DNA from 4 places in the Streptomyces sp. NPDC004435 genome. Region 3 is predicted to be linked to each of the others. Evidence: riboswitches for the same ligand, from Rfam matches in the RefSeq annotation. Region 3 holds a riboswitch; each other region holds the start of a gene.
The links. Region 3 has a riboswitch for cobalamin ahead of ACFYT9_RS20345 (acyl-CoA thioesterase). Riboswitches for the same ligand answer to the same signal wherever they lie in the genome.
Positions count from the first base shown of each region.

Region 1: it holds a riboswitch for cobalamin, as region 3 does, so the genes downstream of both, ACFYT9_RS18805 (prenyltransferase/squalene oxidase repeat-containing protein) here and ACFYT9_RS20345 (acyl-CoA thioesterase) in region 3, are expected to answer to the same signal.
Region 2: it holds a riboswitch for cobalamin, as region 3 does, so the genes downstream of both, metE (5-methyltetrahydropteroyltriglutamate--homocysteine S-methyltransferase) here and ACFYT9_RS20345 (acyl-CoA thioesterase) in region 3, are expected to answer to the same signal.
Region 4: it holds a riboswitch for cobalamin, as region 3 does, so the genes downstream of both, ACFYT9_RS00275 (ABC transporter substrate-binding protein) here and ACFYT9_RS20345 (acyl-CoA thioesterase) in region 3, are expected to answer to the same signal.

Region 1 covers NZ_JBIAMB010000009.1:241,181-248,286, reverse strand. Annotated here, with positions in the region: gene ACFYT9_RS18810 (hypothetical protein) at 1-1,350, opposite strand, end outside; cobalamin riboswitch at 1,534-1,610, opposite strand; cobalamin riboswitch at 1,733-1,865, shown strand; gene ACFYT9_RS18805 (prenyltransferase/squalene oxidase repeat-containing protein) at 1,971-4,826, shown strand; gene ACFYT9_RS18800 (hypothetical protein) at 4,823-5,809, shown strand; gene ACFYT9_RS18795 (energy-coupling factor transporter transmembrane component T) at 5,814-6,998, shown strand; gene ACFYT9_RS18790 (ABC transporter ATP-binding protein) at 6,995-7,106, shown strand, end outside.
Region 2 covers NZ_JBIAMB010000009.1:273,461-280,566, forward strand. Annotated here, with positions in the region: gene metE (5-methyltetrahydropteroyltriglutamate--homocysteine S-methyltransferase) at 1-1,828, opposite strand, end outside; cobalamin riboswitch at 1,999-2,222, opposite strand; gene ACFYT9_RS18930 (short-chain fatty acyl-CoA regulator family protein) at 2,305-3,738, opposite strand; gene ACFYT9_RS18935 (MmgE/PrpD family protein) at 3,921-5,441, shown strand; gene prpB (methylisocitrate lyase) at 5,441-6,346, shown strand; gene ACFYT9_RS18945 (bifunctional 2-methylcitrate synthase/citrate synthase) at 6,366-7,106, shown strand, end outside.
Region 3 covers NZ_JBIAMB010000010.1:237,896-245,001, reverse strand. Annotated here, with positions in the region: gene ACFYT9_RS20365 (response regulator) at 1-36, opposite strand, end outside; gene ACFYT9_RS20360 (sensor histidine kinase) at 33-1,346, opposite strand; gene ACFYT9_RS20355 (ABC transporter ATP-binding protein) at 1,676-2,425, shown strand; gene ACFYT9_RS20350 (ABC transporter permease) at 2,422-4,773, shown strand; cobalamin riboswitch at 4,870-5,028, shown strand; gene ACFYT9_RS20345 (acyl-CoA thioesterase) at 5,099-5,542, shown strand; gene ACFYT9_RS20340 (DedA family protein) at 5,577-6,062, opposite strand; gene ACFYT9_RS20335 (helix-turn-helix domain-containing protein) at 6,355-6,957, opposite strand; gene ACFYT9_RS20330 (Cmx/CmrA family chloramphenicol efflux MFS transporter) at 7,081-7,106, opposite strand, start outside.
Region 4 covers NZ_JBIAMB010000001.1:52,805-59,910, forward strand. Annotated here, with positions in the region: gene ACFYT9_RS00245 (isochorismatase family protein) at 1-186, opposite strand, end outside; gene ACFYT9_RS00250 (nicotinate phosphoribosyltransferase) at 297-1,625, opposite strand; gene clpS (ATP-dependent Clp protease adapter ClpS) at 1,727-2,041, shown strand; gene ACFYT9_RS00260 (DUF2017 domain-containing protein) at 2,041-2,622, shown strand; gene ACFYT9_RS00265 (amino acid permease) at 2,941-4,368, shown strand; gene ACFYT9_RS00270 (Mov34/MPN/PAD-1 family protein) at 4,445-4,870, shown strand; cobalamin riboswitch at 4,848-4,988, shown strand; gene ACFYT9_RS00275 (ABC transporter substrate-binding protein) at 5,027-6,001, shown strand; gene ACFYT9_RS00280 (FecCD family ABC transporter permease) at 5,998-7,059, shown strand; gene ACFYT9_RS00285 (ABC transporter ATP-binding protein) at 7,056-7,106, shown strand, end outside.

The DNA of each region.
Region 1 (7,106 bases), on a different contig from region 3:
CAGCGCGATGGTGTCGCCGACGTTGACGGTCGTCTCGCGCAGGGCTCCGGTGAAGGCGGAGCCGTCGGTGCTGACCTTCCAGGTGTTCGATCCGCTGTTCGCCTTGCCGTTGAGCGCGGTGATCGCGCCCGTACCCGACGCGGGGGTGACGCTCGTGACGCAGCCGGACGGGGTGGCGGCGCCCGTCGCGGCGGCGAGGACGTCCCCGAGGGTCGTGGTCGTCGCCGTGGGCGTGAAGGAGACCGCGCACACCTTGAGGTTGCCGGCGCCGTCGTCGACGGTGAGCGCGAGCTTGGTGGCGGTCCCCGGGGTGAATGTCGACTGGGCGACCCACTGGGGGGCGCCCGGGGTGACCGGGACCGGCGGGGCCGCGGTGAAGCCGCCTCCGGCGACCGCGCGCAGCGCGTCGATCGAGGAGTACGCGGAAGGAGTGGTGTCGGCGGGCTTGTACTTGAAGCCACCCGCCGGGTTGTACTGGTTGGCGAGGAGGAAGTCGATCGGGGTCTTGGTGGCGAGGGTGGTGAACTCCGCCGACTGCGGGTTGAATCCGCAGGCGTTGAGGCCCGAGACGCCCCAGCCGTTGGAGCTGGTGTTGACGCCGTAGAGGGAGTTGAACGCGCCCGAGGAGCTGACGAGCTTGCCCTTGAGGAAGTTCTTGCCCTGGACGACGTCCGCGTCCGTGTTCGGGACGCCGGAGACGCACAGCGCGGCCATGGCGGCGCCGGTCATGTCGATGTCGCTCGCGGTGTTGATGGCGGTGGGGTTGCCCTCCACCTTCTGGTAGGTCCAGCCGCCGTCGTTGTGCTGGTTGGCGCGGAGGCGGGCGACCATCGCGGCCGTCAGGGCCTGCGGGACGCGGGCGGAGCCGGCCTGGGTCTTGGCGCCGCCGAGGGCGAGGGCGGCGAAGACGGTGCCGTTGAAGTTGGCGGAGGGGCCGAAGTAGCCCGGTTCGGCGGTCTGCCAGTACCCGTAGATGTTCGCGATGAGGTTGCGCGAGGCCGAGACGCGCGCCGGGTCGATGCCGGCGGCGTAGGCGTTCAGCGTCCCCCGCTCGTAGTCGGTGACCACCGGGGTGGCGGACGGCCACGCGGCGGTCGACAGCAGGTTGCGGTAGACGGTTCTGGCGTTCTTGGTGGTGTCGCCGCCGGGTGCCACGTCGACGACGGCGGTGCCCGCGGCGGCGAAGGCGCTGAACGCCCACTCGTTGGAGAGACCCGAGCCGGCGTACGAACCGTCCGCCGCCTGGAGCGACTTGAGGTAGGCCACACCGTTGGTCTTGGAGGTGGCGATCTGCGCGGGGGTGGAGGTCGCGAAGGCGGGGAGCGTGCTGAGCGCGAAGGCGCCGAGCATCGCCGGCACCGCGAGCGCGAGACGGCGTGAGGTTCGGGGAAGGGACAAGGCGTCCTCCTGAAGTCGGCGGACGCCGGCCGCTCCGGTGCAGGCGCGCGTCACCGTGCCGGAGCACGGCCGGGGCATGGCCGGGGACCGCCGTCCGGAACGCGTGGTACGGCTTCGTGTCGTGCGTCGCCGTATGGGCATTCGGGCTCGGAAACGGCCCCCCGCCGTCCCACACCGCTGCGCGTCAGCTCCGGCTTCGCACCGGATTCCCCCATGTGGCAGCCCAGGACGCTACCCGAACGGCCGAGGTACCGCCAGCGTCACCGAGGGGGTGCCCGGTGGGCCGGCCGAGCGGGCGGCCGGTGAGACGCGGACCACCTTGACGATGCCAACTGATCCGTGTTGCACTCCGCCTGATAAGCAATCAGCACCAGGGGAAGCCGGTCGAATTCCGGCGCTGACCCGCAACCGTGGACCCGGCCAGGACCGGGTGAGCCGGAATGCCTGGGCTGGAAATGAGCACGAGGAACGCCGTCGCGGACTACGGCGTGGTCGTCACCGCCCCGCCACGGCGTCGCCGTCGCGAGGCCATCGCCACGTACGCAGCCGCCCGGCAGAGACGAGGGGCCGCGGTGGGGACCGAACAGCAGGCGAGACGGTGGCCGAGGGCGAGACGACGCCTGGTGTCCGTCCTGACCGTTTCCTTTCTGACGCTCGGTACGGGCCTGGCCCACTTCACGGCCGCCACGCCGGCGAGCGCCGACCCGATGAAGAAGTGCACCCGCACCACCGGCGCCATCGTCGCCGTCGACTTCGGTCACTGGGGCGGCCCCGTGGTGCGCGGCTGCGACGCCACCCCCACGACCGGCTACGAGCTGCTGCAGTCCGGCGGGTTCAGCACCGCGGGTACGGAGCACGACGGACCCGCGTTCATCTGCCGCATCGGCAACGGCTCGTTCAACCGGGGCAAGCAGTACCCCACTCCGGCCCAGGAGGACTGCGTCCTCACCCCGCAGGCCACCGCGTACTGGTCGTACTGGATCGCCTCGCCCGGGCAGCGGAAGTGGACGTACAGCCCGCTGGGGGCCATGTCCCGCACCCTCAAGCCGGGCGACGTGGACGCGTGGGTCTTCGGCGGCACCGACATCGGCGGCACCAAGGGCCGGCCCACCTTCACCCCTGACGACGTCCGCGCGGACGGAGGCGACCCGCCGGACCCGGGCGACCCGCCCGCCCCGAGCGTGCCACCGGGCTCGGTCGACCTGCCGGCGGCGGCCCGCTGGCTCACCGACCGGCTGACGAACGGCCAGCGGGTGGTCAACGAGGGCGACACGGTGCCGAACTACCTCGCCACCACCGAGGCCGCCTGGGCCCTGGCCGCCGCCGACGGCGAGAGCCCCGCGGCCCGGAGGATCGCCGCCTTCCTCGGCAGGCCCGAGCACACCGACGCCTACGCCTACCCCGCCGGGAAGGACGAGGCGCCCGACGCCACCGCCGCCGCCCGCCTCGCGCTCGTCGCCGAGGCCACCGGCAAGGACCCGCGTGACTTCGGCGGCCACGACCTCCTCGGCGACCTCCTGGCGAACGTCTGCCTCAGCGGCTCGGACGCTCCCCAGCCCGTCCCCGGCTGCACCACCAAGGGCGACTTCCGGACGACCGGACAGACCGAGGGCCAGGCCCTCGCCGTCATCGCCCTGCTGAACGGTGACGTGACCCCGCCGGCCGAGGCGGTGACGCGGCTGACTCAACTCCAGTGCGACGACGGCGGATTCCCGAGCTTCCTGATCCTGGACGGGCAGGTCTGCGAGAGCGAGGCCGGGAGCACCGCGCTGGTCGCGCTCGCCCTCCAGCGGGCCGGCGGCCACAAGGCGGTCGTCACCAAGGCCCGCTCCTCTCTGAAGAAGGCCCAGTTCAAGACCGGTGCCTGGCCCGCCGTCTCGTACAGCGTCCCGGGCAGCGCGTACGCCACGGGCTGGGCGGCCCAGGCGCTGCGGGCGCTGGGCGACCGGGCCCACGCGGACGCGGCCGTCTCCTGGCTCTCCCGACAGCAGCTCCCCGGCGGGGGCTTCGCCTTCGAGGAGGGCACCCCGGACCCGCTGCTCTACGCCACCACCGCGGCCCTCATCGCGGGCGCGAAGAGCGACCTGGTGACGCTGACCACGAAGGAGCCGGCGCCGCCGACCACCCCTCCGACCACTCCGCCCACGACACCCCCGACCACGGCCCCTCCCACGACCGGGCCCACCAGTCCCCCGGCCGGTGAGGGACCGGACCTCAAGAAGGGCTCGGCCTACCTCGCCGACCACCGGCGGCTGATCCAGGGCCGGTACTACGAGGGCAGCCCCCGCTTCGCCGACTACGGCCTGACCATCGACGGCGCGTACGCGCTCGCCGCCACCGGCCACGACAACGCCACCCTGCGCAACATCGTCGACTTCCTCGACAAGGGCGGCGAGGACGCCTCGGGCCGCGGCGTCCACGACTGGACCAAGGTCGGCACCAAGTACGCCGGCGGCGGGTTCATCGGCAAGGCGGCGGTCCTCGCCGAGTCCGTGGGCCGCGACCCCCGCGCCTTCGGCGGGAAGGACCTGATCGCCGCGCTCGCCCGGGGCGTCTGCCCGGCCGCGACCCCGGCCGAGCCCCGCAAGTGCGCCGGCCAGGGCAACTACACCTACGCCACCTCGGTCTTCTCCCAGTCCCTGGGCGTCATCGCCCAGGTCAGGGCGGGTGAGACGGCCGCCGCGGCCTCGCCGGTGGCGTACCTCAAGAGCCTCCGCGACCCGTCGACCGGCGCCTGGCCCAGTCTCATCGGCGAGCCGAGCGACATCGAGGTCGACTCGACGGCGATGGCCGCGATGGCCATGGACCTGCTGCCCGACGCCGAGGCGCAGGCGGCCGTGGACCGGGCCCTGGTGTGGCTGGCCGGGCAGCAGCTCCCCGACGGTGGCTTCCCCGGAGCCTCCGGGAACTCCGTCAACTCGGCGGCGCTCGCCGTCCAGGGGCTGTCGCTGGACACCGAGAAGTACGCGGCCGAGATCGCGAAGGCGCGGAAGTTCCTGGCCTCGCAGCAGAACAAGGACGGCGGCTTCAACGTCAGCAAGGGCGGTCAGGCAGGATCCGACGTCCGGGCCTCCGCCCAGGCGGTCGGCGGGGCCACCGGCATCTCCTTCGGCACGCTGACCCGTGACCTGAGCGGCACGACCGCCGAGCCGGTCCCGAGCCCGTCCGGGCCGCCCGCCTCCCCCTCGTCGACGCCCGTGATCATCACCCCGGGCGAGGACGGCGGCACGGAGAGCGGCGGATCCCAGACGTCCGGCACGGGCGGCGGCGAGGCCCAGGCGTCCGGCACCGGGAAGGGCGGAAGCCTCGCCGCCACCGGGTCGCAGGTCACCGCCCTCGCCGTCACGGCCGTGCTCCTGGTCGCCGCGGGCTGGGGCGCGACCCACCTCGCCCGCCGGCGGCGCGAGACCGACGGCGGCCCGGCATGACCACTCGCCGCGTCCCGCGTTCCCTCACGCGTGCGGGGACCGCGCTGGGGCTGTCGGTGGCGGCCGTCGCCGCCACCGCGGCCCCGGCCGGCGCCGCCCCCCAGCCGATGGGGCAGTGCACCACCTCCTCCGGCGCCGTCCTCGCCGTCGACTTCAGCCACTGGGGAGGGCCCATCTACCGCTCGTGCGGGACGACCCCCACGACCGGGTACGAGCTCCTGAACCAGGGCGGCTGGCGGACCACCGGCACGGGCCACGACGGCCCCGCCTTCATCTGCCGCATCGGCTACAGCGGTCACCAGGGAGGGAAGCAGTACCCGACGCCCCAGCAGGACGACTGCGTCCTCACCCCGCCCGCCTCCGCGTACTGGTCGTACTGGCACGCGGATCCGGGCGAGAACACCTGGGAGTACAGCCAGCTCGGCGCGATGCTCTACAAGCCCAAGCCCGGCAGCGTCGACCTGTGGATCTTCGGCGGCACCAACATCGAGGGGACCGAGGGGAGGCCCACCGTCACCCCCGACCAGCTGCGCGCGAAGAACACCCGGCCCACCGGGGGCGGTCAGCCGGTGCCCCGGGACACCCGGACCGCGGCGCCGCTGCCGCCGGACGTCGACACCGGCCCCGCTCCGGAGAACCCGCCCCCGACGGAACCGCCGGCTCCGCCGACGACCGCTCCCGTGACGCGACCGCCCGCGCCGACACGCACCCCGACCCCCTCGCGGAGCCCCTCGCCGACCCCGTCGAAGACCGCGTCCCCGACGCCCGCCACGACCCCTCCGACGACCCCTCCGAGCCCGACCGCGACGACCGGCTCGCCGGCCGTCGCCGCCCCGGGCCCCGCGGTCGTCGACGCGGCGCCCGCGGCGGACGCCCCCGTCGACACGGGGTCCTGGGTGCCCGCCGCCGTGACCGGTCTCCTGGGCCTGCTGATCGGCGCGGCCGCCGTCTTCGCCGCCAAGCGCCGCCGGCGTACGGAGTAGCCGCGTGCCCCGTGCCTCCACGGCAGCCGTCGCACCGTCCGTGTCCGGCCCCGCGCCGGACGCGGGCGGCCGCCGCCTGCCCCGCTCCCTGCACCCCGTCGCCTGGTGGATCTGGGCCCTGGCGCTCGCGACGGCGGTGAGCCGCACCAACAACCCGCTGCTGCTCTTCCTCGTCCTCGCCGTCCTCGGATACGTCATCACGATGCGCCGCACCGAGGCGCCCTGGGCGCGCGGCTTCAAGTACTACCTCTACCTCGCCCTCACCGTCGTCGCGATCCGGGTGGTGTTCCGCGCGGTCTTCGCCACCGGGATCACCCCGCACGACCACTTCCTCTTCTCGCTCCCGCACCTCCCCACCCCGGACTGGTACGCCGGGATCCAGATCGGCGGGCCCGTCTCCCTGGAGGCGCTGCTCTCCGCCGCCACCGACGGGCTGCGGCTGGCGTGCATGCTCTGCTGCATCGGCGCCGCCAACACCCTCGCCAACCCCAAGCGGGCCCTGCGCGTGCTGCCCGGCGCGCTGTACGAGCTCGGCGTCGCCGTCACCGTCTCCCTCAGCGTGGCGCCCCAACTGGTCCAGAGCGTGCAGCGCGTGCACCGGGCGCGGCGGCTCCGCGCCGGGCGCTCCAAGGGTCTGCGGGCCCTGCGCGGGATCATCGTCCCGGTGCTGGAGGACGCGCTGGAACGCTCCCTGCGGCTGGCGGCGGCGATGGACTCCCGGGGCTACGGGCGGGCGGGGACGGCCACCCGCCGGTCGCGCCGGGCCACCGGCGCGCTGATGCTGCTCGGCATGTGCGGGCTCTGCGCCGGCGCGTACGGGCTCCTCGACGCCACCGCCCCCGCCGTGCTCGGCTTCCCGGCGCTGGTGGCCGGCGGGCTGCTGTGCGTGGCGGGGCTCCGTCTCGGGGGGCGCAGGGTGACCCGTACGACCTACCGCCCGGATCCGTGGCGGGCCGCCGAGTGGGCCGTGGCCGGCTGCGGCGTGCTGTCCGCGGTGCTCCTCTTCAGCAACGCCGGCTTCGACGCGGCCGAACTCAATCCGTCGATCTACCCGCTCAGCTGGCCCACCCTCCCGCTGGTCCCGGCCGCGGCGATCCTCCTGGCCGGGACCGCCGGGTTCGTGGCCCCTCCCCCCAGTCCGCCGGTCCGGCCGGCCCTTCCCGCACAGCGCACCGAGGAACCCACGTGATCAGCTTCGACCAGGTCTCCGTCGTGTACGACGACACGGCCGAGCCCGTCCTGCGGGACGTGGACCTGACGGTGGAGGAGGGCGAGCTCTGCCTGGTCGTCGGCCACA
Region 2 (7,106 bases), on a different contig from region 3:
CCGAAGTGCCCGCGGCCTCCAGGTCGTTCACCTCGTCGCGCAGGGCGAGGGCGACCTGGCGGGCGGTCTCGCCGAGCGGCTGGTCGTCACGGACGAAGGACCAGGCGAGCATGGTGACCGGACCGGTCAGCATGCCCTTGACCGGCTTGGCCGTCTGCGCCTGGGCGTAGGTCGTCCAGCGCACGGTCATCGGGGTGGGGCGGGAGATGTCGCCGGCGAGGACCGGCGGGCGGACGTAGCGGGTGCCGTACGACTGGACCCAGCCGTGCTGGGTGGCGAGGTAGCCGTCCAGCTGCTCGGCGAAGTACTGCACCATGTCGTTGCGCTCGGGCTCGCCGTGCACGAGGACGTCGATGCCGGTCTTCTCCTGGAAGGCGATGACCTCGCGGATCTCGTTCTCGATCCGCTCGTCGTAACCGGCCGTGTCGATCCGGCCGGCGCGCAGGTCGGCGCGGGCGACGCGCAGCTCGTCGGTCTGCGGGAAGGAACCGATCGTGGTGGTCGGGAGCACCGGCAGGCCCAGGTGGGCGCGCTGGGCCACCGTGCGCCGGGCGTACGGCTGCGAGCGGCGGCCGTCGGCCTCGGTGATGGCCGCGGTGCGGGCACGGACGGCCGGGTCGTGGGTGAGGGCGGAGCCGGCGCGGGAGGCGAGGTCGGCGCGGTTGGCGGCCAGTGCGTCGGCGATGGCCTCGGTGCCCTCGGAGAGGCCGCGGGCGAGGGTGGCGATCTCGGCGGCCTTCTGGCGGGCGAAGGCGAGCCAGCGCCGGACCTCGGGATCGATGTCGGTCTCGGCGGAGGCGTCGAGGGGGACGTGGAGCAGCGAGGAGGACGCCGCCACGTCGACCCGGTCGGCCAGGCCGAGCAGGGTGCCGAGGGTGGCCAGCGACTTCTGGTAGTCGTTGATCCAGATGTTGCGGCCGTTGACGACACCGGCGACGAGCCGCTTGCCGGGCAGGCCGCCGACGGCGGCGAGGGCGTCGAGGTTGGCGGCGGCGGAGTCGGTGAAGTCGAGCGCGAGGCCGTCGACCGGGGCGGCGGCGAGGACCTGGAGGGCGTCGCCGAGGCGGTCGAAGTAGGAGGCGACCAGGAGCTTGGGCCGGTCGGCGGCGCCGCCGAGCTCGCGGTAGGCGCGGGCGGCGGCGTCGAGCTCGGCCGGGGTGCGGTCCTGGACGAGCGCGGGCTCGTCGATCTGGACCCACTCGGCGCCGGCGGCGCGCAGGTCGGCGAGGACCTCGGCGTAGACGGGGAGCAGCCGGTCGAGCAGGGTGATCGGCTCGAAGTCGGCGTCGACACCGGGGGCGGGCTTGGCGAGCAGCAGGTAGGTGACCGGGCCGACGAGGACCGGGCGGGCGGTGCGGCCCTCGGCGAGGGCCTCCTTCAGCTCGGCGACCTGCTTGGCGGAGTCGGCGGTGAAGACCGTGTCAGGGCCCAGCTCGGGGACGAGGTAGTGGTAGTTGGTGTCGAACCACTTGGTCATCTCCAGCGGCGCCACGTCCTGGGTGCCGCGCGCCATGGCGAAGTAGCCGTCCAGGGCGTCGGCGGCGACCGCCTCGCGGTGGCGCTCGGGGATGGCGCCGACCATCACGGAGGTGTCGAGGACGTGGTCGTAGTAGGAGAAGTCGCCGGTGGGCACTTCGGTGATGCCGGCGTCGGCCAGCTGCTGCCGGTTCGAACGGCGCAGGTCGGCGGCGGTGGCGCGGAGGGCGTCGGCGGAGACGCGGCCCTTCCAGTAGCCCTCGATCGCCTTCTTCAGTTCACGGTTCTGACCCTGGCGGGGGTAGCCGTAGACGGTGGCCTGTGCTGCCGCGGCTGCGGACTTCGTGGTCACGGAGACTCTCCTTCGCGAGTTGTGCCCAGATCGACGTCCCGGTGACGGGACGCGGACGCGAAGGTGACGAGGGAGCGCACGGACCTCGCCGTGAAAAAACATCACGACGGCCGTTCGCTGTCTACGCCGACCCGCCCACGAGGTCACCGGTGGATGCGTGCGCGGAATACGTCCGTGCACGGACAGCGGGCAGGTCTTCGGACTCGCGGGCACGCCGGCCTCTTCCGAGGCAGGCACCTAGTGGCCGTCGCTTCCCAGGACCTCACAATCCCAGTGCGTATGACGGCGGTCGTTCCCGCTCACCGCTGCGGGGCAGTCCCGGATTTCCACCGGGTTCCCTCTTACGACGCATCCCGTCTGGCGGACGGGGCGAACCAGCTGCTCGGCCAGAGTAGAGGGCGCAATCGCCGAGCGGCGAGGGTTATCCGCCATTTGGACGGTGGAATGAGACATTCCTCTGTCGTGGAGGGTCCGTCTCACTCCTCGACGACCACCGGATACGGCACATGGGTGCGCCGGTCGGGGTCGACGGAGAGGCTGCCGCCGGCCGGGGGTCTGGCCCGCTGGGCGCAGTCCTGCCGTTCGCAGATCCGGCAGCCGAGGCCGATCGGGGTGGCCGCGCGGGGGTCGTCCAGGGCGATGCCCTCGGCGTACACGAGACGGCTCGCGTGGCGGAGTTCGCAGCCGAGGGCGACGGCGAACTCGGCACGCGGCGCGTGGTGGCCGAAGCCGCCCCGGGTCACGGTGCGGGCGATCCAGAAGTACCGCTTGCCGTCCGGCATCTCGGCGACCTGGGTGAGGATCCGGCCGGGGGCGGAGAAGGCCTCGTAGACGGTCCACAGGGGGCAGGTGCCGCCGAGGCGGGAGAAGTGGAAGTCGGTGGCGGACTGCCGTTTCGAGATGTTCCCCGCGCGGTCGGCGCGGAGGAAGGAGAACGGGACGCCTCGGCGGCCGGTGCGCTGCAGGGTGCTCAGGCGGTGGCACACGGTCTCGAAGCTCACGCCGAAGAGCGCCTGGAGGAGTTCGATGTCGTAGCGGACCTTCTCGGCCGCCGCGTGGAAGGCGGTGTAGGGCATGAGGACCGCGCCGGCGAAGTAGTTGGCGAGGCCGATCCGGGCCAGACTCTCGGCCTGCGGGGTGGCCGGCTCCGCCGTCGCCACCAGGGCGTCGAGCAGCGGCCCGTGCTCCAGGAACGCCAGCTGCGTGGCCAGTTGGAAGGCCCGTTGCCCCTCGCTGAGCCACGGGGACAGCAGGAGCAGCCCGTTGTCGGGGTCGAAGCGGCGGACGTCGGCCGAGCGTTCCGCCCCGGCCGGGAGCACCTTGACCCCGTGCCGTGCGGTCAGGTGGGCGGCGAGCGTGTCCGCGGCGCGCCCGACCCGGCCCAGATCCAGCGCCTCCGCGGTGCGTTCGGCCTCCGTCTCCAGGGCCGCGACATGGTTGTGGTGGGCGTAGAAGAAGTCGCGCACCTCGTCGTGGGGTTCGGCGGGCAGCAGGCCGGCGGTCTCGCCGGGGGAGGCCAGGGCGGCGACGCGCTCCGAGGCGCCCCGGTACCGCTGGTGCAGCGCGACGAGGGCCCTGGCGACCTCCGGGTGATCGCGGGCCACGTCCGCGATCTCCGCCGACGGGACGGGGACGGGACCGCATGCCTCGTCCCCGAGGGCCGCCCGCAGGTCGGTCGCGAGCCGCTCCTCGCCCGCCTCGGAGAAGAATTCCGCATCGACGCCAAACACCTCCGCGATGCGCAGGAGCACCGGGGCGGTGAGCGGGCGCTGGTTGTGCTCGATCTGGTTGAGGTAACTGGTGGACAGGCCCAGGGCGCGGGCCAGTTCGACCTGGTTCATCCCCCGCTCACGGCGCAGCCTGCGCAGTTTCGCGTGGGCGTAGATCTTCCGCCCGGGCGACCGTCCCATGTCGATCACGACTCCTCTGCTCACCCTTGGGTGCGAATTTACCATCCGCAGATTTCGCAAAATTCGCAGTTTCGCACCTCGCGCAGGGACGGATTACGCAAGGTGGCACCGTCGCCTCCGGCCCGCCCCGGGGGAAGACTCGGCGGCGTACGACGCATCCGCCGCACGCCGCGAGGAGTCCCGTGATCGACCACCAGGTACGCGTCCACCCCAGCGCCGACCGACTGTCCCGAGAGGAGCAGCTCGCCTGGAAGCTGGCCGTCGTCGCCACCGGCACCCAGGAGGCACCCGACCTCGACCCCGAGGCATCGGAGATGGTGATCAACCGGATCATCGACAACGCCTCGGTCGCCGTCGCCTCCCTGCGCCGCCGTCCGGTGGCCGTCGCCCGCGCCCAGGCCCTGGGCCACCCGAGCGCCGGCGGCGCGTCCGTCTTCGGGGCCGAGCCCGGCACCCGGGTGTCGCCCGAGTGGGCGGCCTGGGCGAACGGCACCGCGGTGCGCGAGCTGGACTTCCACGACACGTACCTGGCCGCCGACTACTCCCACCCGGGCGACAACATCCCGCCCCTGCTCGCCGTGGCCCAGCGGACCGGCCGCACCGGCGCCGACCTCCTGCGCGGCATCACCGCCGCCTACGAGATCCACGTCGCCCTCGTCAAGGGCATCTGCCTGCACGCCCACCGCATCGACCACGTCGCCCACCTCAGCGCCGCGACCGCGGGCGGCCTCGGCGCGATGCTCCGCCTCGAAACCGAGACGGTCTACCAGGCGATCCAGCAGGCCGTGCACACCACCACCGCGACCCGGCAGTCCCGCAAGGGCGAGATCTCCAGCTGGAAGGCGTTCGCACCCGCCTTCGCGGGCAAGGTCGCGATCGAGGCCGTCGACCGGGCGATGCGCGGAGAGGGCTCCCCTTCCCCGATCTACGAGGGCGAGGACGGCTTCCTCGCCTGGATGCTGGACGGCCCCGGCGCCTCCTACACGGTGTCGCTGCCCGAGCCCGGCGAGGCCCGCCGCGCGATCCTGGACACGTACACCAAGGAGCACTCCGCCGAGTACCAGGCCCAGGCGATCATCGACCTCGCCCGCGGACTCCGCGAGAAGACGGGCCCGCTGGAGAAGGTCCGCTCCGTCGTCCTGCACACCAGCCACCACACCCACCACGTGATCGGCTCCGGCTCCGGCGACCCGCAGAAGTACGACCCGACCGCCAGCCGCGAGACCCTCGACCACTCCATCCCGTACATCCTCGCCGTCGCCCTGGAGGACGGCGGCTGGCACCACGAGCGCTCCTACGCCCCCGAGCGCGCCCAGCGGCCCGCCACCGTCGAGCTGTGGCAGAAGATCAGCACCGTCGAGGACCCCGCGTGGACCGCCCGCTACCACGACCCCGACCCGCAGCGCCGGGCCTTCGGCGGCCGGGCCGTCGTCACCCTCGACGACGGCACCGTCGTCGAGGACGAACTCGCCGTCGCCGACGCCCACCCCGCCGGAGCGCGCCCCTTCGCCCGGGCCGGCTACGAGGGCAAGTTCCGCACCCTGACCGAGGGCATCGTGACCCCCGAGGCCCAGGACGCCTTCCTGCGGGCCGCCGACCGCCTCGCGGAGCTCGGCGCGGACGAACTGGCGGACCTCTTCCCGGCCGTCGACACCGGGGCCGTCGCCGCCCACGACGCCACCCTCCCGAAGGGCCTGTTCTGATGCTGCACACCCACACCACCCCCGCGGCCCGGCGACGCCGTCTGCGCGAACAGCTCGCCACCGGAAGGCTGCTGAGGATCCCCGGTGCGATCAACCCGTACTCGGCCCGGCTCATCCAGGAGAACGGATTCGAGGCCGCCTACCTCTCCGGCGCCGTCCTCGCCGCCGACCTCGGCCTGCCCGACATCGGCCTGACCACCTCCACCGAGATCGCCGCCCGCGCCCAGCAGGTCACCCGCGTCACCGACCTCCCGGTCCTCATCGACGCCGACACCGGATTCGGCGAGCCGATGAACGCCGCCCGCACCCTCCAGCTCCTGGAGGACGCGGGACTCGCCGGACTCCACCTGGAGGACCAGGTCAACCCCAAGCGCTGCGGCCACCTCGACGGCAAGACCGTCGTCCCGCGCGACGAGATGACCCGCCGCCTCCGCTCCGTCGTCGACGCCCGCCGCGACCCCGACTTCCTCGTCATGGCGCGCACCGACGCCCGCTCGGTCGAAGGACTCGACGCGGCGATCGACCGGGCCAAGGCCTATGTCGACGCCGGCGCGGACGCGATCTTCCCCGAGGCCCTCGCCGACCTCTCCGAGTACGAGGCGTTCCGCAAGGCCGTCGACGTACCCCTGCTCGCGAACCTCACCGAGTTCGGCAAGACCCCCCTCCTGGACACGGCCACCCTGGAGAACCTCGGCTACAACATCGCGCTCTACCCCGTCACCTTCTTCCGCCTCGCCATGGGCGCGATCGAGGACGGCCTGCGCACCCTGGCTGCCGAGGGCACCCAGGAGTCCCTGCTCCCCCGCATGCAGACCCGCTCCCGGCTCTACGAGGTCCTCGGCTACGAGGAGTACAGCACCTTCGACTCGGCCGTCTTCGACTTCACCCTTCCCCCCGGCAACTGACCCTCACCGGAGGCCCGCCATGACCGCCACCGCTCCCGAGATCCACCGGGGTCTCTCCGGTGTCGTCGTCGACACCACCGCCATCTCCACCGTCATCGAGGCGACCAACTCCCTCACCTACCGCGGCTATCCCGTCCAGGACCTCGCCGCCCGCTGCTCCTTCGAGGAGGTCGCCTACCTCCTGTGGAACGGCGAACTCCCCGACGCCGACCAGCTCCGCGAGTTCCAGGCAAAGGAACGCGCCCTGCGCCCCCTGGACCGCACCACCTCCGAGGTGCTCTCCCGCCTCCCGGACACCTGCCACCCGATGGACGTGCTGCGCACCGCCGTCAGTTTCTTCGGCTCCGAGGACCCCACCGAGGACGACGGCAGCACCGCGGCCAACCGCGCCAAGTCCCTCTCCCTGCTCGCGAAGCTCCCCGTCGTCGTGGCGGCCGACCACCGCCGCCGGCGCGGGCTCGCCCCCGTCCGGCCCGACCCGTCCCTCGGCTACGCCGAGAACTTCTTCCACATGTGCTTCGGCGAGATCCCCGCACCGGCGGTGGTTCGCTGCTTCGAGATCTCCCTGATCCTCTACGCCGAGCACAGCTTCAACGCCTCCACCTTCACCGCCCGCGTCGTCACCTCCACGCTCTCCGACCTCTACAGCGCCGTCACCGCGGCCATCGGCGCCCTCAAGGGCCCCCTCCACGGGGGCGCCAACGAGGCCGTGATGCACATGCTGAACGAGATCGGCGACCCGGACCGGGCAGCGGAGTGG
Region 3 (7,106 bases):
GTCGGCGAGCACCACACGCGGCGGCGGCTCGGTCACGGTGCCTCCAAGGGGATCACGGCCACCACACGGTAGCCGCCCGCCGGCCGGGCGCCCGCGGCCAGCGTCCCGCCGTAGACGGCGAGACGCTCACGCAGGCCGATCAGGCCCCGGCCGTCGCCGGTGGCCGCGCCGGGGCCCGGCCGGCCGCCGGTGTCGGTGACCTCCACCCGCAGCCGGCCCCGGCCGTACGCGACGGTCACGGCGGCCGACGCGCCCGCCGCGTGCTTCACCGCGTTGGTCAGCGCCTCCTGCACCACCCGGTAGGCGGCGAGCCCGATGCCGGACGGCAGTTCGCGGGGCGCCCCGGACACCGTCACCGACACCGGAAGCCCGGTGTCCCGCACCCGTCCGACCAGCGCGTCCAGCCGCTCCAGGCCCGGCTGCGGGGCCAGGTCCTCCGCCGGAGCGCCGTCCTGCTCCGCCTCCCCGTCCCGTCCCCCGTCCTCACCGGCCATGGTGAGCAGCCCCATGACGTGCCGGAGTTCGGTCATGGCCGACCGGCCGCTCGCCTCGACGGCGAGCAGGGCCTCGCCCGCCTGCTCGGGCGAGGTCTTCATGACGGTGCGGGCCGCGCCCGCCTGGATGATCATGACGCTGACGTTGTGGGTGACGACGTCGTGCAGTTCCCTGGCGATCCTGGCCCGCTCGTGCTCGACGGCCCTCCTCAGCGCCTCGGCCTGTTCGCGTTCCAGCGCGGAGATCCGGGTGCGGCTCTCGTCGGTGCGCAGCCTCCAGGTGCGCACGCCGACGGCGGCCATCGCCAGCGGGACCACGATGAGCAGGGCGATGTACTCGTTGGGGACGATCGGCGTCACCGCGTTCCCCGACGTGCCGACGAGCAGGACCGACACCGGCAGCGCCGCCAGGGTCGCCACCCGGTACGGGCTGTACACGGCGGCGCTGTAGACGGCGAGGACGAACGCGTAGAAGGTCAGCCGGAGCACGCTCTGCGGTGTCGCCAGGGTCGCGGCCGTCACGACGCACAGCACGGCGAGCGGCTGACGGCGGCGGAGCGCGAGGGCTCCCGAGGCGAGGGCGGCGAGCGACACCATCAGGGCGCCGCCGGCGAGACCGGACGGCCGGGCCAGGATGTGCACGTCACCGGGCGGGCTCTCGCGGATCACGACGACGCCGATGTTGTCGATGCCGTAGTGGACGGTCGCGACGCCGAAGAACAGCGCCAGGACGAGGTCGGCGTACCGGGCGCGGCGGCTGAGCCGCGGGGGCGGGCCGGTGGGGACCATCGCGTCGCGGACCGCGTCGCGGGCCAGACCCCGCAGCCGGGTCGCGGTCGTACGCACGTTCATCACCGGCTCATTGTCACCGTCGCCCGCTCCGGTGGGATCCGCCTCGGAGGCGGGTTCCGGCGGCGCGCGTACACCGCTCGCCTACATCGCGGGGATGACGTCCCGGGGCGTCATGCCGACGCGGTACGGAATGCGGTCCGGGCGGCGGACGCGGGCCGGGCGGCCCGGCTCCTAGCGTTCGGACGACCGGCGCGGGCTGCCCGTACCCGGTGGCCTGCGCCGCCGTGACCGGGCCGCGCCTCCGCCCCCGTCCCCGTGGCGTCCGTGTCCCTCGCCGCACCCGCCCCTCCCCCGTATCCGATGAATCCGACGTATCCGAGGAGCCTTCCGTGACCGCACCGGTGATCGAACTGCGCGGGGTGACCCGCCGCTACGACGACGGGCCGCCCGCTCTGCGGGACGTGTCGCTGACCGTGATGCCCGGCGAGGCCGTCGCGGTCCTCGGCCCCTCCGGCAGCGGCAAGTCGACGCTGCTCCACCTGATCGCGGGCCTGGACCGGCCCGACGCGGGCACCGTCACCGTCGAGGGGGTGCGGGTGGACGGGCTGGGCGAGGCCGGGGCGGCGCTGCACCGGCGCGCGAGGATCGGCATGGTCTTCCAGTTCTTCCACCTGCTCGACGATCTGACCGTCACCGAGAACGTCGTGCTGCCCGCCCGTCTCGCGGGCACCGGACGGCGCGAGGCCGAGGTGCGGGCCGCCGGGCTCCTGGAGCGCCTCGGCATCGACCGGCACGCCCGCGCCCTGCCCGGACGGCTGTCCGGCGGTGAGCGCCAGCGTGTCGCCGTGGCGCGGGCGCTGATGAACCGGCCGGCGCTGCTCCTCGCCGACGAGCCGACCGGGGCGCTGGACACGGCCGCCGGGGAGGACGTCGGCGCGCTGCTCGCCGGCCTCCACGCCGAGGGGCAGACCCTCGTCGTCGTCACCCACGATCTGGCCCTCGCCCGCTCCTGCGCGGACCGCACGGTGCGGATCGCCGACGGCCGGCTCACCGAGGACGGCCCGGCGGGCGGCCCGTCGCCGTCCGCCACCGCCGACGTCCGTCCGGCGCGGGCCCGCGCCGCCGGGGAGGTCCGGTGAGCGCACTCGGCAGGGTGATGCGCGCGGGGGTGCGGCGACGCCGGGTGCAGACGGTGGTGATCGGGCTCGCCACGATGGCGGCGGTGGCGGCGTCCGTCCTGGCCGGTTCCCTGATCATGGTCTCCGGCGCGCCGTTCCGTGACGCCTTCGCCCGGCAGCACGGCGCGCACCTGTCCGTGGAGTTCGACGCGGGCGCGGTGAGCGCCGGGCGGCTGGCGGGCTCCGGCGGGGCCGCGGGGGTGAGCGCGGCAGCCGGGCCGTTCCGTACCGCGACGATCGCGCCGCGGGCGGACGCGTCGGGCCCCGGGTGGCCGGTGACCGTCGTCGGGCGGCCCGACCCCGGCCGGGAGGTGGACGCGGTGGCGCTGGTCGACGGGCGGTGGGCCGCGGGCCCGGGCGAGATCGTGCTCTCCCCCGACGCCCCGGTCCGCCCCGTCCTGGGTCTGAGGATCGAGTTCCCGGGGCCGTCCGGCGGTCAGGCGCTGACGGTGGTCGGAATCGCCCGCTCGGTCACCGGGACCGCCGACGCGTGGGTGGTCCCGGACCAGACGCCGGCGCTGATCCCGCCCGGCGGCGGCGGTTTCCAGATGCTGTACCGCTTCGCCGACGCGGGCACCGAGGGGGCCGTCGCCGCGGGCGGGAGGGCGGTGACGGCCGGGCTGCCGGCCGGGGCGGCCGTGGGCGAGCGGTCGTGGCTGGCCGTCGCGGAGGGCGCCGAGCGCGACACCGCGCTCTACGTCCCCTTCCTCGTGGCGTTCGGCGCGCTCGGCCTGGTCATGTCGGTGCTCGTCGTCGGCAACGTCGTCGCGTCGGCGGTCGGGACGGGGACGCGCCGGATCGGGATCCTGAAGGCCGTCGGCTGCACCCCGGCCCAGGTCGTACGGGCGTATCTGGGCCAGGCGCTGGTGCCGGCCGCCGTCGGCACGACCGCCGGTGTGCTCGTCGGCCATCTGCTCGCGGTGCCCGTGCTGGCCGAGGCGGAGGAGGTGTACGGCACCTCCTCCCTGGCCGTGACGCCCTCCGTCGACCTGGCGGTGATCGCCGGGGTGCTCGGTCTGGTGGCGGCGACCGCGTGGGCGAGCGCCTGGCGGGCGGGCCGGCTGCGCACGGTCGACGCGCTCGCCGTCGGGCGGGCCGTACCGGCGGGGCGCGGCGGCCGGGCGGCCCGCGCGGCCGGGCGCCTGCCGCTGCCGCAGCCGGTCGCCCTGGGCCTGATGCGGCCCTTCGCCCGGCCGGTCCGCGCGCTGGCCATGGGCACGGCGATCCTGTTCGGCGCGGCCGCCGTCACGTTCACCGTGGGGATGGGCGCCTCGCTCGGCGAGGTGATGAAGGCCAGGACCCACGACGTGGCGGACGTCACCGTGCCCGAGCCGCGGCCCGCCCTCGGGCCGCCCGGCACGGCGGCGCCGGAGCGGACCCCGAAGGCCGATCCCGCCGCCGTCACCGCGGCGATCGCCGGGACCGCGGGCACCGGGAGGCAGTACAGCGCCACGACGGTACGGGCGACGGTGGCCGGCCTCACCGGGCTGGTCGAGGTGGTCGCCTTCACCGGCGACGCCTCCTGGGGCGGCTACACGATGGTCTCGGGCCGCTGGTTCGGGAAGCCGGGCGAGGCCGTGGTCCCGACCCCCTTCCTGACCGCGACCGGCACCCGCGTCGGCGACACGGTCACCCTGAGCGGCATGGCCGAACCGGTCACGGTACGGATCGTGGGCGAGGTCCTCGACCCGCGCAACGACGGCATGCAGGTGTTCACCGACTTCGCGACCGTCGCCCCCGCGCACCCCGACCGGACCTCGACGAGCCACCATGTCGCGGTCGCCCCGGGCACCGGCGTACCGGCCTACGTCGAGGCGCTGAACGCCCGCCTGGCCCCCCTGGGACTCACCGCACGGGCCGGCGCGCTCCGCTCGGGCGGCGACATGGTCGTCACGCTCAACGCGCTGGCCGCGCTCCTGACCCTGGTCCTCGTCACCGTCGCCGCGCTCGGCGTCCTCAACGGCGTGCTGCTCGACACCCGCGAGCGCGTCCGGGAGATCGGGGTGCACAAGGCGCTCGGCATGACCCCCCGTCAGACCGTGGCGATGGTCCTCACCTCGGTCGCCGTGACCGGGACGGTCGCGGGCGTCCTGGGCGTGCCGCTCGGGGTCGCCCTGCACGGCCGGATCATGCCCGCGATGGCCGACGGCGTGGGGCTCCGCCTCCCGGCCTCCGTCGTCGACGTGTACGGCGCGGCCGAACTCCTCCCCCTGGCCCTCGGCGGGCCGCTCATCGCCGTCTTGGGGGCCCTCCTCCCCGCCGGGTGGGCGGCCAGGACCCGCACGGCCACGGCTCTGCGCACGGAATAGCAGGTCAAGCCGGGGGGAGGGTCCGCGGGGGCGGCGGCGGCGCGTACGCTGGCAGGTGCAGCTGGTTCGCCCCCGTCAGCCGTACGGGACGCGTCGTAAGAGGGAACCCGGTGGGAATCCGGGACTGCCCCGCAGCGGTGAGCGGGAACGACCGCCGTCCTACGCACTGGGTCCTGGAAGGGTCTGGGAAGCGACGGCCAGTAGGGGTTCCGCCGGGTGGAGATCCGGTGGGCGGGCCCGCGAGTCCGAAGACCTGCCCGCTGTCCGCGCGCCGGCGACCCGTGCGCGCGGTGCAGCCCGCCGCGACTCGCGAAGGAGAGTTGACGTGGCCGATCGTGCCGTCTCCGCATCCCCCCGTCCCGCCAAGACCCCGGACGACTCCCGGGTGGTGCTCGCCCACATCATGAGCGAGCACGACACCAACCTGTACGGCACCATCCACGGTGGCGTCATGATGAAGCTGATCGACGACGCCGCCGCGGCGGCCGCCGGGCGTCACGCCGACGGACCGGCGGTGACCGTGTCGGTCGACCGGATGACCTTCCTCGCCCCGGTCCGGGCCGGGGACCTGCTCAGTGTGGAGGCCGGTCTGGAACGGGCGGGCAGGACCTCGATGACCGTCGGCGTCCGCGTGACCGCCGAGCGCTGGAACAGCTCCGGCCCCGCCACCGAGGTCGCGACCGCCTTCCTCACCTTCGTCGCCATAGACACCGACGGCTCCCCCCGTCCGGTGCCCGCCCTCGACGTGGTGAACGCCGGCGTCTCCTGACCGGGGTCCCGCGGCGGACGACGCGTCCCGGCCCTCAGGACTGTCCGGGCGCGTCCGCCTCAGGGGCGGTCGCCACCGCCCTGCGCCTCCGGAGGACGACGAGTCCGCACGCGGCGAGCAGGAGGACGGCCACGCCCGCCACGCCCAGTGCCGTGTGCCGGGCGAACAGCGCGCCCAGTGCGGCGATCGCGCCGATCCCGAAGACGGCGTAGAGCAGGGCCCAGGCCGCTCCGCCGACGAACAGCGCGGGAAGGTAGCGCGGCAGCGGCATCCGCATGGTGCCGGCGAGGAAGTTGGCGGCGGTCTGGAAGCCCACGGTCAGGAAGGAGACGGCCACGACGGGCGCGCCCCACCGCTGGATGGCCCGTTCGGCGCGCTGGAACTTGGCGGAGGACATCCGCTCGGCGAACCTGCCGCGCCTGGCGCCGGCGCCGGCGAGCCAGCCGACGGCGAAGGTCCCCCCGGCCCGGAGCAGAACGATCACGTACAGGGCTCCGGCCACGCGCAGGATCTCACCCACGGCGCCTCGCTCCGGTCACCCGCGGCGAGGGTCCCGCCACACCGGTCCCGCGACGGGCACCAGCCCGGTCTCCGCCTCTCACCTGCGCTCCGCCTCTGCCCGTTCCGTCGCCTGGATCCCACCGTACCGGCACCCGAACCCGCCCCCACCACCGAGCCGGACGTCCAGCAAGGTCACCCTAACCGAACGCCCGTCCACCGGACCGGGCGCACCCCGGACGCCCCACGAGCTACCCACTCCGCCCGTTCCCCACCCCTCGGCGCTCCCCCGCACCCGGACGCCCGCCTCCGGTTCACGTGCCGGAGGCGGGCGTCCGGTGCGAGGGTCGGGCACGGACGTGCATCCGCTCGCCCTGCCGCCCGAAGATGCTCAGCACCTCGACCGGCCCCTGCCCCGTGCTGCCGAACCAGTGCGGCAGGCGGGTGTCGAACTCGGCCACCTCCCCCTGGTCGAGCACCAGATCGTGGTCGGCCAGCACGAGGCGGAGGCGGCCCGAGAGCACGTACAGCCACTCGTACCCCTCGTGCGTGCACGGGTCGGGCGTGTCCCGCGTGGCGGGCAGGATCATCTTGTAGCTCTGCAGCGGTCCCGGCTGACGTGTCAGAGGCAGCACGGTGTTGCCGCCGACCGCATGGGGTTTCAGCCTGACCCGCGGATCGCCCACCTCCGGCGCGCCCACCAGCTCGTCCAGCGGGACCTGGAACGCCTGGGCGATGGGCAGCAGCAGGTCAAGGCTGGGGCGCCGCTGCCCCGCTTCCAGGCGCGACAGGGTGCTCTTGGAGATGCCGGTCGTCCTGGCGAGCGCGGCGAGGGTGACGCCGCGGGTGGTGCGGACCCTCCTGAGCCGGGGGCCGACGGCGGACAGGACCTGGGAGAGGGACGACGACTGCTGCATGTCCGTATGAGAGCCTCCGGTCCCCCAAGTCGCAACCAGGGGTGCTGCTTTCGGACCACGCGCCGCGCTCCCGGCACGGGGGCGGGCCGGGAGCGCGGCGCGGACCTGCGACGGGGGGAGCTGTCAGCCCTCGCCCGGGTGCGGGGCGC
Region 4 (7,106 bases), on a different contig from region 3:
GGCGAAGTGGGCCCCCGGGTCGATGTGGTGGTCCCGGGTCGCGACGACGTGCCGGTAGGCGGCGCCCGCCGCCTCGCCCACGAGCTCGGTGATGGCGGCGGCGACGTCCGCGCCGCCCGTCACCGCGAGGCTGCCGCCTTCGCAGAAGTCGTTCTGTACGTCCACGACGATCAGTGCGCGGTGCATGGCGGGTGTCCTCGGGTGGTCGGATGGGATGGGACGAGCCTAGAGACTTCCCCTCCGGATGGGGAGGGGAACGCCTCCACGCTCTGCCGGGTCTCTCCCGGGCTCTGTCTCTAGATGTACTCCGTCGGGAGCACCGGCTCGCCGCGGGAGAGCTGGATCGCCGACATCGGCAGGCCGGCGCGGGCCGCGATGTGGCGGGCGCGGGCGGCCTCCAGGGGCTCCCGGGCGACCACCTCGCCGCCCTTGACCAGCTCGACCAGCAGCTGGTCGGCGGCGAGCGCGTCGGGGACCGGGCCGGTGCCGATCACCTCTGCCACGGCGACGCCCTCGGCGTCCCTGCGGCGCGCCGCCCACTTGCGGCCGCCGACGGACGCCTTGCCGCCCAGCGACTTCTTGGCGACCGGGACCAGCGGGGCCTTCGGGTCGGCCGAGGCGGCCCGGGCGACCAGCTTGTAGACCATGGAGCAGGTGGGGTGGCCGCTGCCGGTGACGAGCTGGGTGCCCACGCCGTACGCGTCGACCGGCGCGGCGGCCAGCGAGGCGATGGCGTACTCGTCGAGGTCGGAGGTGACCACGATCCGGGTGTCCCGGGCGCCGAGCTCGTCCAGCTGGGCCCGGACCCGGTGGGCGACGAGCAGCAGGTCGCCGGAGTCGATGCGGACGGCGCCGAGCTCGGGCCCGGCGATCTCGACGGCGGTGCGGACGGCCTCCGCCACGTCGTAGGTGTCGACGAGGAGGGTGGTGCCCCGGCCGAGGCTGTCGACCTGGGCCCGGAAGGCGTCCCGCTCGCTGTCGTGGAGCAGGGTGAAGGCGTGCGCGGAGGTGCCGACGGTCGGGATGCCGTAGCGGAAGCCCGCGGCGAGGTCGGAGGTCGAGTCGAAGCCGCCGACGTAGGCGGCGCGGGAGGCGGCGACGGCGGCCAGCTCGTGGGTGCGGCGGGCGCCCATCTCGATCAGGCGCCGGCCGCCGGCCGCCGCCGACATCCGGGAGGCGGCCGCGGCGATGGCCGAGTCGTGGTTGAGGATCGAGAGGATCACCGTCTCCAGGAGCACGCACTCGGCGAAGGAGCCCTCGACCCGCAGCACGGGGGAGCCGGGGAAGTACACCTCCCCCTCGGGGTATCCCCAGATGTCGCCGGAGAAGCGGTATCCGGCGAGCCATTCGAGGGTCGGCTCGTCGACGATCGACCGCTCGCGCAGGAAGCCGAGCACGGCCGGGTCGAAGCGGAAGTTCTCGACGGCGTCCAGCACCCGGCCGACGCCGGCGAGGACGCCGTACCGCCGGCCCTCCGGCAGCCTTCGGGTGAAGACCTCGAAGACGGAGCGCCGGTCGGCGGTGCCGGCCCGGAGGGCCGCCTGGAGCATGGTGAGCTCGTACTGGTCGGTGAAGAGCGCGGTCGACGGCACGTCCACCGGGAGCCCAAGGTCCGCAGCGTTCATGCCGACGATGCTAGCGCAGTATTCGTCAGTTTGACGAATACTGCGCCGGGCGGCCTCTCCGAGGTGGCCCGTTTGTGCGACGGGGGGGCCCGGGTGGCAGCATGGGACGAGTGAGCATCGCGCCTATCGAGATCGAACGGACCGAGTCGGCCGAGGAGGTCTCCGCGGTCGTCGAGCCCGACGTCCCCTGGGTCACCCTCGTGCACAACGACCCGGTGAACCTGATGAGCTATGTCACCTACGTCTTCCAGTCGTATTTCGGTTACTCGAAGGACAAGGCGCACAAGCTGATGCTCGACGTGCACAACAAGGGCCGCGCGGTGGTCTCCAGCGGCACCCGCGAGGAGATGGAACGGGACGTGCAGGCGATGCACGGCTACGGACTGTGGGCGACGCTCACCCAGGACCGCGGCTGATGGCCGGCCACTTCGAGGCCGTCCCGGGCGGCGGAGCGGCCGTCGCCCTCGACCAGGTCGAGGTCTCCATCCTGCGCTCCCTCTCCGTCCAGCTCCTGGAGCTGATCGGGCCGGGCGACGAACCCGAGGCGGACGCCGACCCGCTCGCCGCCCTCTTCGCCGAGGGCCCCAGCGAGCCCCCGTCCGACCCCGCCCTGCGCCGGCTCTTCCCCGACGCCTACGGGGACGACACCGAGGAGCTGCGGGCCGCCGCGGCCGACTTCCGCCGCTTCACCGAGAACGACCTGCGGGCCCGCAAGCGCGAGGACGCCCTCGCGGTGGTCCGCGCCCTGGACGGACTGAGCAGCGGGGGACCGGAGGAGTCCGCCCTCCTGAAGCTGACCCCGGACGAGTCCCGGGCCTGGCTCGGCACCCTCAACGACCTGCGGCTGACCATCGCCACCCGGCTCGACATCACCGAGGACGAGGAGAGCGAGCGGCTCTACCGGCTGCCGGACAGCGATCCGCGCAAGCCGATGGTGATGGCGTACCTCTGGCTCGGCGCGCTCCAGGAGTCGTTGGTCGAGACGCTGATGTCCTGACGGGTGCCCGTCCTCGGGTGTTCGCTCAGCGGACGCTCAAATCCAGATAACGAACTCGTTATCCGAGCGAACACCTTGCCGTCTTGTATCCCTCTTGTCCGTATTTATTTGTGGCGCGCACCACACCCAACTCCGTCGAACGTGCCCCGGACCGTGATAAATCTTCACGACCGCTCGGGCACGCCACCCCTGTTCCCGAGGGCGCCCCAGCCGGCTGACCGCCGGTGGCACTCCATCCATATCCGGGGGGATCAGGACCTGATCCGCAGCAGACGCACTCGATGTCGCGCGGATCAGCATGGAGAAAGGCGCACCACCATGACCTCAGTGCAGGTCGACAAGCAGAACGACGGCACCGACGGGGCCGTGGACGGCGGCGAGGGCTACCAGCGTGGCCTCGGCGCCCGCCAGATCCAGATGATCGCCATCGGCGGCGCGATCGGCACCGGGCTCTTCCTCGGCGCCGGCAAGGCCATCCACAAGGCCGGACCCAGCCTCATCCTGGCGTACGCGATCGCCGGTCTGGTCATCTTCTTCATCATGCGGGCCCTGGGCGAACTGCTCATGTACCGCCCGGTGTCGGGCTCCTTCGCGGAGTACGCCCGCGAGTTCGTCGGCCCCTTCGCGGGCTTCGTCACCGGCTGGACGTACTGGCTCTTCTGGGTCGTCACCGGCATCACCGAGGTCACCGCCGCGGCCACCTACATGACGTACTGGTGGGACATCCCGCAATGGATCTCCGCCCTCGTCTTCACCGTGATCCTCTACGGCGCCAACCTGATCTCCGTGAAGCTCTTCGGCGAGCTGGAGTTCTGGTTCTCCATGGTCAAGGTCACCGCCATCATCGGCATGATCCTGATCTGCGCCGGCATCCTCACCGTCGGCTTCTCCGACGCCGGTGACACCGCCACCGTGGCCCACCTCTGGAACCAGGGCGGCTTCTTCCCCAACGGCGTCGGCTCCACGCTGATGACCCTCCAGATCGTGATGTTCGCCTTCCTCGCCGTCGAACTCGTCGGCGTCACCGCGGGCGAGTCCAAGGACCCGAAGACCGTCCTGCCCAAGGCCATCAACACCGTGCCGTGGCGCATCGCCGTCTTCTACGTCGGCGCCCTGATCATGATCCTCTCGGTCGTCCCGTGGACCGAGTTCCAGCCGGGCGTCTCCCCGTTCGTCGCCGCCTTCGAGAAGATGGGCCTCGGCGTCGGCGCCGCCATCGTCAACTTCGTCGTCCTGACGGCCGCGCTCTCCTCCTGCAACTCCGGCATGTACTCCACCGGCCGCATGCTGCGCGACCTCGCGCTCAACGGCCAGGGCCCGAAGGTCTTCACCCGCCTCACCAAGGGCGGCACCCCGCTCCTCGGCCTGACCTTCTCCGCCGCGCTCATGCTCGTCGGCGTCTGGATCAACTACGTCGCCCCGGGCAAGGCCTTCGAGTACGTCGTCTCCTTCGCCACCATCTCCGGCATGTGGGCCTGGATCATGATCCTCGTCAGCCAGATCCGCTACCGCCGCAAGTGCGACCGGGGCGAACTGCCCGAGTCCACCTTCAAGGCCCCCGGCGCCCCCTGGACGAGCTGGTTCGCGCTCCTCTTCATCGGCATGGTCATCGTGATGATGGGCATCGACGAGGGCGCCCGCGTCTCGCTCTACTGCGCCCCCGTCTGGGGCCTGATCCTCACCGTCTCCTACCTGGTGCTCAAGGCCCGCAACCCCGAGGGCGCCGCCTTCGTCAAGCGCTCCTGACCAGCACCGTCTCGGCATCCGGGCCGCTCCGTACCAACCCTCGGTACGGAGCGGCCCGTCTGCTTATCCTGTCGGCATGCTGACCATCACCCGGGACCTGTACGACCGGATCGTGGAACACGCCCGCGCGGACCACCCCGACGAGGCCTGCGGCGTCGTCGCCGGGCCGGTCGGCTCGGGCCGCCCCGAGCGGTTCATCCCGATGCTCAACGCCGCCCGCTCGCCCACCTTCTACGAGTTCGACTCCGCCGACCTCCTCAAGCTCTACCGCGAGATGGACGACCGGGACGAGGAACCCGTGATCATCTACCACTCGCACACGGCGACCGAGGCGTACCCCTCCCGCACCGACATCACCTACGCCAACGAGCCCGGCGCCCACTACGTGCTCGTCTCCACCGCCGACACCGACGCCGCCGGACCCTTCCAGTTCCGCTCCTACACGATCGTCGACGGCGTCGTGACCGAGGAGGACGTCAAGGTCGTCGAGGCGTACGAGTAGTCTGACCCCGACCTTCAGGGCGGCAGGAACCAGGAAGCCGGTGCGAATCCGGCGCGGTCCCGCCACTGTGACCACCCCGCGTGGAAGCCAGGAACTGACCTGCCGCCTTCTCACCACCGATCGGGGACGTGGAAATCCCCGGAGGAGGCCCTCGCCATGACCCGGCGCCCCCGGCTGCTCGCCGCCACCGCCCTGCTGCCCCTGCTCGCCGCCTGCGCCGGCCCCGCGAGCACCCAGGACGCCGCGAAGCCCGCCCCCGGCTTCCCGTACACCGTCACCAACTGCGGCGAGACCACCACCTTCCAGGCCCCGCCGAAGCGCGCGGTCACCATGAACCAGCACGTCACCGAGATCCTCCTGGCCCTCGGCCTGGAGAAGTCCCTCGCCGGCACCGCCTACCTCGACGACGCGATCCTGCCCGCCTACCAGAAGGCGTACGACTCGGTCCCCGTCCTCTCCAAGGAGTACCCCTCCAAGGAGGCGCTGCTCGCCGCGAACCCCGACTTCGTCTACGGCGGTTACGCCTCCGCCTTCGACGCCAAGGACGGCCGCGGCCGCGACGACCTGGCCGAGGCCGGCATCACCACCCGCCTCAACAGCGAGTCCTGCCCCGCCGGCACCCCCTCCGTCGACGACCTCTACCGCGAGGTCACCGAGGTCGGCCGCACCTTCGGCGTCCCCGACCGGGCCGAGAAGTGGAACAAGGAGGCCCGCGCCACCGTCGCCGCCACCGAGAAGCGCCTCGGCGGCCTCGACCCCGTCTCCGTCTTCGTCTACGACAGCGGCGACAAGACCGCCTTCACCGCCGGCGGCAAGGGCATCGGCAACGAGCTCATCAGCCGGGCCGGCGGCCGCAACGTCTTCGCCGACCTCCCCAAGGCCTTCGGCGACGCCGCCTGGGAACAGGTCGTCGCCCGCAAGCCCGAGGTCATCGTCATCTACGACTACGGCTCCACCACCGTCGAGCAGAAGAAGAAGCGCCTCCTCGACGACCCCGCCCTCAAGGACGTCCCCGCCGTCAAGAACCGCCGCTTCGCCGTCCTCCCGCTCTCCGACACCGTCCTCGGCGTCCGCGTCCCCGCCGCCGTCGACAAGCTCGCCGCCCAGCTCCACCCGGCCACCGGCCGATGACCGCCGTCGCCGCCGCCCCGGCCCCTCCGGCGGCGGCGACGCCCGGCCGGGGCCGGTACGCCCTCGTCGTCGCCGGGCTGCTCGCCGCCCTCGCCGCCGCCGTGCTCGGCTCCCTCGCGCTCGGCTCCGTACGGATCCCGCCCGGCCAGGTGCTCGAAGCCCTCACCGGGCGCGCGGACCCCTCCCCGTACCGCACCATCGTGCTCGACGTCCGGCTGCCCCGGGTGATCCTCGGGATCGTCGTCGGCGCCGGGCTCGCGGTCGTCGGGACCGTCCTCCAGGCCCTCGTCCGCAACCGGCTCGCCGACCCCTTCCTGCTCGGGATCTCCTCCGGGGCCTCCACCGGCGCCGTCCTCGTCCTGGTCCTCGGCATCGGCGGCGGGCTCACCACCACCCTCGCCCTGCCCGCCGGCGCCTTCGCCGGCTCCCTCGTCGCCCTCGTCCTCGTCTACGCGCTGGCCCGCCGCGGCTCCACCATGACCGGACCCCGGCTCGTCCTCGCCGGCGTCGCCGTCTCGTACATCCTCACCGCCCTCACCACCCTCATCCTGGTCGCCGCCGCCCGCCCCGAGCACTTCCAGGAAGCCCTCTACTGGTCCTTCGGCGGCCTCGGCTCCGCCCGCTGGGACACCCTCGTGCTGCCCGCCGCCGTCCTGGTCCTCGGCACCGGCGTCCTGCTCGCCCTCGCCCGACCGCTCGACCTCCTGCTCACCGGCGACGAGGGCGCCACCGTCCTCGGCCTCGACACCGGACGCTTCCGCGCCGCCGTCTTCCTCCTCGCCTCCCTCGTCACCGCCGTGATGGTCGCCGCCAGTGGCGCCGTCGGCTTCATCGGCCTGATGGTCCCGCACGCCGCCCGCCTCCTCGTCGGAGCACCACACCGCCGGCTGCTGCCCGTCGCCGCCCTCGGCGGAGCCGTCGCCCTCGTCGTCGCCGACCTCGGCGCCCGCACCGTCGCCGCCCCCCAGGACATCCCCGTCGGCGTCCTCACCGCCCTCACCGGCGGCCCGCTCTTCCTCTGGCTGATGCGCCGCCGCCCCGAAGGAGCCGCCTTGTGACCGGACTGCGCATCGAGGGCCTCTCGTACGAGCACCGGCTCCGCGAC